One region of the Paenibacillus sp. MCAF9 genome, then DNA from elsewhere that is predicted to be linked to it. Evidence: riboswitches for the same ligand, from Rfam matches in the RefSeq annotation. Region 1 holds a riboswitch; each other region holds the start of a gene.
What was found. A riboswitch is a leader RNA that binds a small molecule or an ion and turns the genes downstream of it on or off. The one in region 1 is predicted to bind cyclic di-GMP.
Positions count from the first base shown of each region.

Region 2: another riboswitch for cyclic di-GMP. It lies ahead of AB4Z45_RS17650 (hypothetical protein); the one in region 1 lies ahead of AB4Z45_RS15340 (SpaA isopeptide-forming pilin-related protein).
Region 3: another riboswitch for cyclic di-GMP. It lies ahead of AB4Z45_RS26150 (pyridoxal phosphate-dependent decarboxylase family protein); the one in region 1 lies ahead of AB4Z45_RS15340 (SpaA isopeptide-forming pilin-related protein).
Region 4: another riboswitch for cyclic di-GMP. It lies ahead of AB4Z45_RS09905 (anti-repressor SinI family protein); the one in region 1 lies ahead of AB4Z45_RS15340 (SpaA isopeptide-forming pilin-related protein).

Region 1 covers NZ_JBFREL010000007.1:286,425-288,624, forward strand. The annotation lists gene AB4Z45_RS15340 (SpaA isopeptide-forming pilin-related protein) at 1-826, opposite strand, end outside; cyclic di-GMP riboswitch class II at 858-941, opposite strand; gene AB4Z45_RS15345 (glycosyltransferase family 2 protein) at 1,187-1,648, shown strand; gene AB4Z45_RS15350 (DEAD/DEAH box helicase) at 1,842-2,200, shown strand, end outside.
Region 2 covers NZ_JBFREL010000010.1:57,122-59,321, reverse strand. The annotation lists gene AB4Z45_RS17655 (lipopolysaccharide biosynthesis protein) at 1-389, shown strand, start outside; cyclic di-GMP riboswitch class I at 573-657, shown strand; gene AB4Z45_RS17650 (hypothetical protein) at 1,011-1,745, shown strand; gene AB4Z45_RS17645 (copper amine oxidase N-terminal domain-containing protein) at 1,770-2,200, shown strand, end outside.
Region 3 covers NZ_JBFREL010000027.1:36,105-38,304, forward strand. The annotation lists gene AB4Z45_RS26150 (pyridoxal phosphate-dependent decarboxylase family protein) at 1-1,330, opposite strand, end outside; cyclic di-GMP riboswitch class I at 1,425-1,510, opposite strand; gene AB4Z45_RS26155 (DUF423 domain-containing protein) at 1,745-2,107, opposite strand.
Region 4 covers NZ_JBFREL010000004.1:425,357-427,556, forward strand. The annotation lists gene galE (UDP-glucose 4-epimerase GalE) at 1-560, shown strand, start outside; cyclic di-GMP riboswitch class II at 759-840, shown strand; gene AB4Z45_RS09905 (anti-repressor SinI family protein) at 859-1,020, shown strand; gene AB4Z45_RS09910 (helix-turn-helix domain-containing protein) at 1,035-1,367, opposite strand; gene AB4Z45_RS09915 (asparagine synthase-related protein) at 1,698-2,200, shown strand, end outside.

The sequences.
Region 1 (2,200 bases):
TTGTTTTATTCGGGTCGGCGGAGCAGGCCGTTTCAAGTTTGAGCTTAGCCGTATTGATAACTGCTTTTCGCACAGAGTTATCTGTGGTTACTACGATCTGCTGGGTAGCCACTAAATCGGTGGTAAAGCCATCTAAGGTTAATTCTTTTAATGTGTAGGTGCCGATAGGCAATTCGTTGAATTGCAGAATACCGTTACTATTGGTAACGCCGCTTTTGACTAATTTACCGTCTTTCCAAAGCTCGAAGGTAATGCCAACATGAGGAGCCCCTTCGACATTATTTAAAAATTTGTTGATGATGATACTGCCCGTACAGCTGTTCGAAAGCTTTAGATTCCATGCTAAAATTTTGTCACCATGAGCGCCGGGACCTAATGTCTTAATTAAATCTCCGCTATAGATATCTAATTGATAAGGCAAGCATCTGGGAATGTTAATCGTAACGGAGTAAGTACCTGCTTTTGGATATATAATAGACTGTCCCTCAAAAAATGTTTGCTTGTTGTATGGAATGGTTGTATCGCCGGGTCCAGGTGCCCAGTCAGCAGGGCCTTCATAGCCGGAGAAACTGACTCTAACACAATCTTTTGTCGTCTGGAACGTAGCGGTAGCTGTTCCGTTATTATTGACTACGATATTGGAATGCGTGGCAATGACATCCTTGCGATCCGATGAATACTGTGGACAGCTATTCTCATCTACGAGTGCCGCAGCATTTGTACCTTGATTGCTATCACCTTCCGCCATGGCAAGGGAACTAAGCGACAACGAAAAAATTAATAACAGAGCCAGGGCTAAACTGATTTTTTTCCTAAAATAACGCATCTTTCACTCTCCTCTTAGATACGTAGTGGGGTTCCAAGAGGGCCGGTTACACTACTAGCTCCATATAATCCAAGTGTCCAATTGTAGATTATACTTCATCGCTTCCCTAGTTATTTTGATTGTGAAAATCCACTCTCCCTTTCTATATGCGTGCACCGGTTAGATATGCATGCTTTCATATTAAAATGATAACATGTATTGGAAATTGCTCAAGGGTGTTTCTTTGTCAGAAAATGACTAATAATCATCATAAAGCAGGATATATTTTTGGCATAACACACATTTTGTCACCTTGTCCCTTGATTGCGGAACCAGTGGGCTCTTCATGGCATATAGTGTCACAAAGAGGAGGTGGCCGCCATGTTTGAACTTCTACTTCTTGTTATTGGCTGTTATGCTTTGGCTGCATTGTCGGTGCATCTGGCGTATCGAATTTGGCGAGGGCGCCAGCAATCCAGCAAGCATTATGTGCTCGTAGCTGACGTTCAGCAAAACAATATGGAATGGTATGTACGTTCGCTGTTTTCTTTCTCTCGGCGAATGGGAAAAAACGTTCGTTTGACGATCGTAGATCAAGGGGTTACAGAGGAGACACTGGCTATTGTTGAACGATTAGCTAGAAAGGGCGATGAGGTCAGGATTCACTCTAATGGATCTAATCCTTTGTCTGAAAGCGAAGGCAGTAAGCGCTCTCAAACAGAGGGTGTGGATGGAACTCAGCTGCTATGGCTGCTCCAGGCAGAAGGAGTTGTGTCGCTTTCTGATCATGCGGTGCTAATTGATTTGCAAAATCCGACAGATTTGTCGAAAATGCCATTTTAGTATATAATCTACGGTAATGAAATAGTCGGAGTGAAGCACACTCAATAACGCAAATGCGTTGTTGGGTGTGCTTTTTTTGTTTACAGTGCTTTCCAACATCATTCTCCTTTTGTCTGGGAAGGGAGAGGCCGTATTTAACTTAACAGATGAATAATGAAGTCAGTTCTATAAAGTGTCAAGGGAGCGAATAGAGATGAAGGCTCAATTGTATGTTGTTAAAGTGAAAGGCTGCTGGCAGGCTCGACTGACTATCAAGGCAATGGTGGATAAATACTTCTGGATGCATGGAGCGTTTGGTGAAGCGGGATTCTTGAACAACGAGATCGCAGAGGAGGGATGGCTGCTAAAAGAAGAACTGCCGCTCGGGGATGCGTGCATTGCAGTGGAGCTTTGGGATGCGGCTATTAAACGTGGCAGCGGCGGCAGAAACAGTGCGAGTAAAAGCTTGAATGAAGGAGGACGAAATGCTGATCATGAGGCGATTGAGCTATTGGCCGCATGTGCGGAGGAGGCAAAAGCTGATGGGGCGGGTGGAGATGCAGCAACTGGCGG
Region 2 (2,200 bases), on a different contig from region 1:
ATTACGTTGCTATGAAAAAAACCAAGGGTGCGTTATATACTTCCTTAATTGGTGCGACAGTAAATATATTACTAAATTTTTTATTAATACCTCATTTCGGTTTATATGGCGCAGCTATATCCACAATGGTAAGTTTTGCTATTATGTGGGTAATAAGAGTTATTGATACGAGAAAGTTTGTGAGTATTGCGTACCCAAGATTAAAGATGACATTAGCTTTGACACTAATCGGAATACAATTAATCATAAGCTATTTGAGTATAAGTATTATAGTGAAATCTTTAATTAATTGTATAATATTTGTTGTAATTATTTTTATTAGTCTAGAATACACAAAAAAACCGATTGTAGTATTGTATAGCAAATACCTTAGACGAAAAAGTATTTAAATGGTTATTATATTCTTGTTTAAAAACATTAATCGAAAAACACTTAAACTGAAATCAGTTAGTAATTGAATCACTGAATTTTTTAATTTTGTTGATTGATTCTATTTGTTTGACTTACAACAAACCCTATACACCCCCCAACAAATTTGTTACCATACCATTAAACAAAACAACCGCATAACCACACGATAAAGGCAAAACCATTGAAAAGTGGTGACGCAAAGCTACAGGGGCTTATCTTTGAAAAGACTGCCAGCCAGCTACCGAATATCGTGCCTCCCGCGTGGTTTATGTGGAAACATGGAGGTTATTATTATGTTCATGCGCGCAAACGTTGTACGTGAATGGCATCAGCTCTGTATGGGATTCAATGAATTGCTGTGGGAAGATTGCTTAGATGAGAAAAAGCGCATGGAAATTTATTTGAGGATTGTTTATCACAAAAATAAACTAGCAGCTGTCTCATGAACTAGCACGTGGCGTCGTTAACAGATCTGAAAACGCTATATCCGCAAGCTGACGCCCCGTCACTATGAAGCGTCAGCTTTTTTATTTTAAAATTTAAAAAGGAGATTCATATGCAATCATTGCTTCTTTAGTGGCTCATATGAAACCAAAACAATGAAAAAAACGAACAAAACACTTTTGATTATCGCAGGCGCTCTTGTTGTTATCGGTATTGTCATTTATGGAAGCATGAGTCTCTATTCGAAGTTAAATCAGGTAGATGAACTGAATGGGCGTCTTGAAGAAGCTGCAGATAGCAATGCAGGACAAGAGTCACCGAAGATTACGGAGCAGCCCAATGAACAATCTACTAATCAGACAGATCAGACTTCAGAACCTGATGCTACTCCATCACAAGAGTCTGATCTAGTTCCAACGACGCAGCCAGATGAAGTCCTTAAACCTAGTCCGAGCGCAACTTTGCCGCCAGATGAAGCGTCTAATAATGTAGACAAGGGACAAAAGCCGGATAAGGGATCTTCAAACTCCGAAAATAAGTCCCAAAAGAAAAAAGAGATTGATGCATCGGTTACAGCAAAGCTGGAAAAACTGAAATCTTCGTGTCAAGCAACTAGCAATAGCTTGGTTAAGCAGATTGCTAAAGAGCTCAGCGGGGATGAAGAAGCCACGCTTGCTACTATTCAAAGTAAATACCTGAATAAGGTATTTTCTGCGGAAGCCGATTGTGATGCCAGGTTCAATCAATTAATAAGCAATGCCAAGAGCGAGTATAAAGCAGCCGATCTAGGTGAGCAAAGCTTTCCGGATTGGAGCGCGCAATACGAGAGTGCGAAGGCTGGTGCTAGAGCCAATGCGCTTGCAGTAATTGCAAACTCGCTAAACAAGTAAGCTTTACTATTCTGAGGAGGCTCTATGAAAAAGTCACGTATTCTATCTATTTTTCTGGTTGTAATGATGTTGTCATCTGTACTTGCAACCGCTGCATCCGCAGCAACCGAAACAATTAAGACAAAGACACAGCCCATTAAGCTGCAATTTGATGGACAAGCGCTTAAACTGCCCGATGGACAATATTCATTTATTCATCAAGGAAGTACATACGTACCGATTCGTTATATTTCTTACGCGCTGCTAAAAACAGTAAATTGGGATGGTGCGAAAGCGACGATCTCCGAGCCAACAGAGAAAGAGCTTGCTGCGCTGAAGAAACAATTGCAGAGTGCCGCTACGGGCAGCCAGAAGCCGCAAACGAGCGTTACAATTGCAATACAGCCAGTTAATGCAACTCTTGTGTTTAATGGAAAGACGAAGGCATTGCCGGCTAGTCAATCCCTCTATGCCTA
Region 3 (2,200 bases), on a different contig from region 1:
CAATACCAGGGTTTAGATGATTTACAATAACGGCTTCAGGTATTTCTCTTTGCAAGGTCTTTCTGAATGTGACATTCACCTCAACAAATTGGGCAAGCAGCTTTTGATAGCCTTCTATTCCAAACGCTAATAGCGCGCTATAAATACTGATGGAACTTCCCATTCTTGAGCATTCAAGAGTATAGCTGGTGTGATATTGTCCATATCCACGGTGTCCAACATAAGGAGTTTCATCTGGATCCAAATCAAGAAGCTTTAAATCAGCAGCATTTTTTACTAAAAATAAGCTCGTTGAATAAGGCGTCTGTCCCAGTTTTTGAAAATCGAAACAAAGCGAGTCTGCTTTCATGAGATGCTGCATTCTCTCTTGAATCAACTTTAGAGCAACAAGCGTATCACTCTCAATGCTTAAAGGGTTTCCTTCAAAATCGTAATCATTATAAAATGCAAAAAAGCCACCTAAAGCTGAGTCGGCATGAATATGCGGTCTTTGAATGTTATGCTTCTGCGAGAGCAGCTCTGTCATTTTATAAATGTCATCTATGTTATCAATACCCATTGCATCAGTCGTACCCGTAGTAGCAACGACGTATATTGGGATGCCTCCGTGCATAATGACGTTTTCCATCTTTTCTTTCAAATCATTTACATCCATTGATGAATCTTCATTTGTTCTGATTTTAATTAAATGTTTGCTCCCTAGACCTGTAGCCTCAACTGATTTATAAAGGCTGTAATGGGCCGCTTCCGAACAAAAGGCATATAAATTTTGTGGAACCCCGTTTTGAGCTGCAGTAGGACAGGCTTTATTTATTGCCAGCCTTAAACCAGTGAATATAGCTCCTTGACCGCCCCATGTCGTATATCCGCCGCTTTCAGAAGGATTATAGCCTACGAGATCTGACATCATCGCCACGACTTTCACTTCAGCTTCCGCAGCCGCCGGACCATACACATCCCATAAATTATTGCCATTAACCATAAACGCTGCAATCATGCCAAGTACACCTGGAATACTAGCCATAGGTAAAATGTTTGTTAAAAAGTATTTTGTATGGTAAGGATGAGCATGAAGCAATTTTAAGAGTTCTTTATTGACTTCTTCTAATGGATTTCCCATTGCGGGAATTCTGCTTACCTCCGCTAGTTCTTTATAGAAATGAGGACCACGTTCTTTTTCTCCTTTAAGAAATACCGATTCCGGATCTTTTAATTCATCAACACCACTTACAATCTGTTCAATTAAATCTAACATGTAATTTCGTTGCGTTATGTTGCCGTCTTCACTTGGAAATAAACTTTTAATATTAGGCTGGTCTTTCCTATTCATGCTGTACCACTCTCCACCATTCATTTTTCTCTCTATTTTTTACAATCAAAAAGGCATACCTAAAAATAACCATAGGTATACCTTCTGCATATTAATTCGCAACTGGCTGACATTTCTTTGAAAGAAGTAGTCCCTATAGCTTTGCGTCACCACCTTTCGATGGTTTTGCCAATATTTAATTTGGACAAATTTTCAAACTTATTAGCAAACATTTACATCTATCGAAATCATTTTACTATTTTATTTTTCGGAGATCAATATAATTTTTGGTTAATTATGTCTTAAACTAATAGAGTTGCACCTATATTTTCAAAATCTTCATACTTTTCCATCACTATTTCATGTAAACATAAATAAATTCTTTACAATGGTCATAGAAGATAGATATTAAATATTAAAAGCTCAACAATTTCCCTAAAGAACACCTACAGCGACAAGCACCCAACCAATCATAAAAGAAAGCCCGCCTAGCGGTGTAATTGGACCAAAAAACCGAGCTTTAGCAACACTAAGTACATATAGGCTTCCCGAGAACAATATAATTCCCGCTACCAAAAACCAACCGCCCGTAATGATCATTTGAGCACCCGGATACTGACCCGCGAGCAGTCCAATCAGAATTAAACCTAATGCATGTGCGATGTGATACTGTACGCCGACCTCATAAACCTTCAGCTTGTCCGGTGTGATCTTACTTTTCAGTGCATGTGCGCCGAAAGCTCCAATTGCGACCGCGAGCACCATGAGAATACATCCGAGCATAATAAATGTTTGCATATCAACATCTCTCCTCATTTTATGAATTTGCAAGTTAAGCATATCATGATTGAACGGAGCAGGGAATTACTAGCAATACTCCAATACCATATA
Region 4 (2,200 bases), on a different contig from region 1:
CTAGTTCAGATAACAGCTGGGGAATAACGATATTGAGGTATTTCAACCCTATTGGCGCCCATAAAAGTGGTCGAATTGGAGAAAATCCAAATGGCGTGCCAAACAACTTAATGCCTTACATATCGCAGGTAGCTGTTGGCAAGCTTAAACAGTTGCATGTGTTTGGAAATGATTATCCAACTGTGGATGGCACTGGAGTGAGAGACTACATTCATGTAGTAGATCTAGCAAAGGGGCATGTAAAGGCACTGGAAAAGATGAGTAGAAAATCAAATGTGAATATATATAATCTTGGCACTGGGAATGGCTACAGTGTGTTAGAGATGATTGCAGCCTTCGAGAAGGTAACTGGTCAAAGCATTCCATACGAGGTCGTTAGTCGCAGACCTGGCGATATTGCTGTTTGTTATGCAGATACGCTGAAGGCAAATGTAGAATTGAATTGGTTTGCAACAAAAGGAATAGAAGAAATGTGCAGCGATACGTGGAGATGGCAATTTTCAAATCCGAATGGTTATGAAGAAGATGCACTGTTGAAATCTGAACTTGCAGCAAAATAATATACCGGATAGCTCTTTTAATAAAGCAACATTTTAGAGCTCCTAATTTGATCTGGCGGGCTCTATTTCCTTCCCCTGCTCCCTTTAACAATCATTAAATAAATTCGACAAAAAATGTAATTATCTTTCATTTTTGTGAGACAGGAAGCGACAGCATACGCAATTAAAGTGATTTATAATACATCTATAAACGAATGACAAGCATAGGGAGACGTTGAAATGCGTTTAGTATCTGGGCACCTTAAACGCATGGAGTCAGTGGTGCAACCGTCCCAAATTGAATGGGGGACATGGGAAAATGGTACTTACAAAATCAGAGGATAATCAGGATTTAGATATGGAATGGGTAGCATTAATCATGAATGCACGTTCTTTGGGGTTTAGCAAGGAAGATGTTAGAAAGGTATTACTATGTCTTGAAGAAAGCAAGAAAGATGATATACAAGAAACAGCCGTATAAAAGAAAATAAAGCGCTACTCTCGCTTTATTTTCCATTTATTGAATTCTAAAAATTCTTTAAACTGATCTTTGCTTACGCCAGAAGCCATTGCTTCTCGAACTAGATCGGCCCACTCGGTGTCTAGATTGTTTGTTTTACGATCATTGTTTTCATCGCTATTTAAAAATTCTTCAACCGTTACGTTTAATACTGCGCCTACCTTTTCGAGAAATTGAATCGAAGGATTTTGCTGAAGCCCTCGTTCAATAGAGCTTAAGTAAGATTTTGCGACGCCTGCCCGTTGCGACAACTCCGTTAGGGATAGGCCTTTTCTCTTGCGCAGCATCTGAATACGTTCTCCGATCATAGCAAACTCCCCCGTTATCTCTTCGTTGTAGACTAACACTATTATAACGAATAATTCTTAATTGCGAAAGCTTGTAAGTTTTAACGAATAAAAAATAAAATGACGTCTAAATTAGAAAAAAATAAGGTTAAACCCATTTCGAAATGTTGTTCTTATAAAAGAACGATGTTTCGTTTTATTTTGTGATATTTTGGTGAAAAAACGATTGACAACGTCTGTTTTCAAGTGTATTATTCAAATATGTTCTTTATTAAGAACTAAAAGACATTCAATGATGCTCGCATCTCGTTCGATTGAAGAACACGCTGGCTATCTAAATCGGAGGCACGAATGAGCGCAATAGCAGTCGTTTATGAAGTTGATCAGACAGCCCATGTGTTAGATCAGGGGAATAGACTGATGCAGCAATTATCACGGTTTCCTTGCAATACAGCTCAAGCATGGAATAAGAACAATGTGTTTGTTGGATGCCATAATCAATGGATTACACCAGAGTCTGTCGGGGAATGCAATCCCTATTATGATTCGGAAAGACGCTTAGTCATAAGTGCCGATGCAATTATTGATAACCGCATTGAGCTGTTTGAAGCATTAAATGTAGAGCTTGACCGTAGAGTGCAAATCACTGATGCCGAACTGATTTTACTCTCCTATGCGAAATGGGGGGTTGAGTCACCCAAGCATCTGATCGGTGATTTTGCTTTTATGATATGGGATGAAAGAGAACAAAGAGTGTTTGCTGCCAGAGACTTCTCAGGTTGTCGAACATTGTATTATCACTGGAACGGAAGCCGTCTAGCGATGTGCACGACGATGAAGCCGTTGCTGGAGCT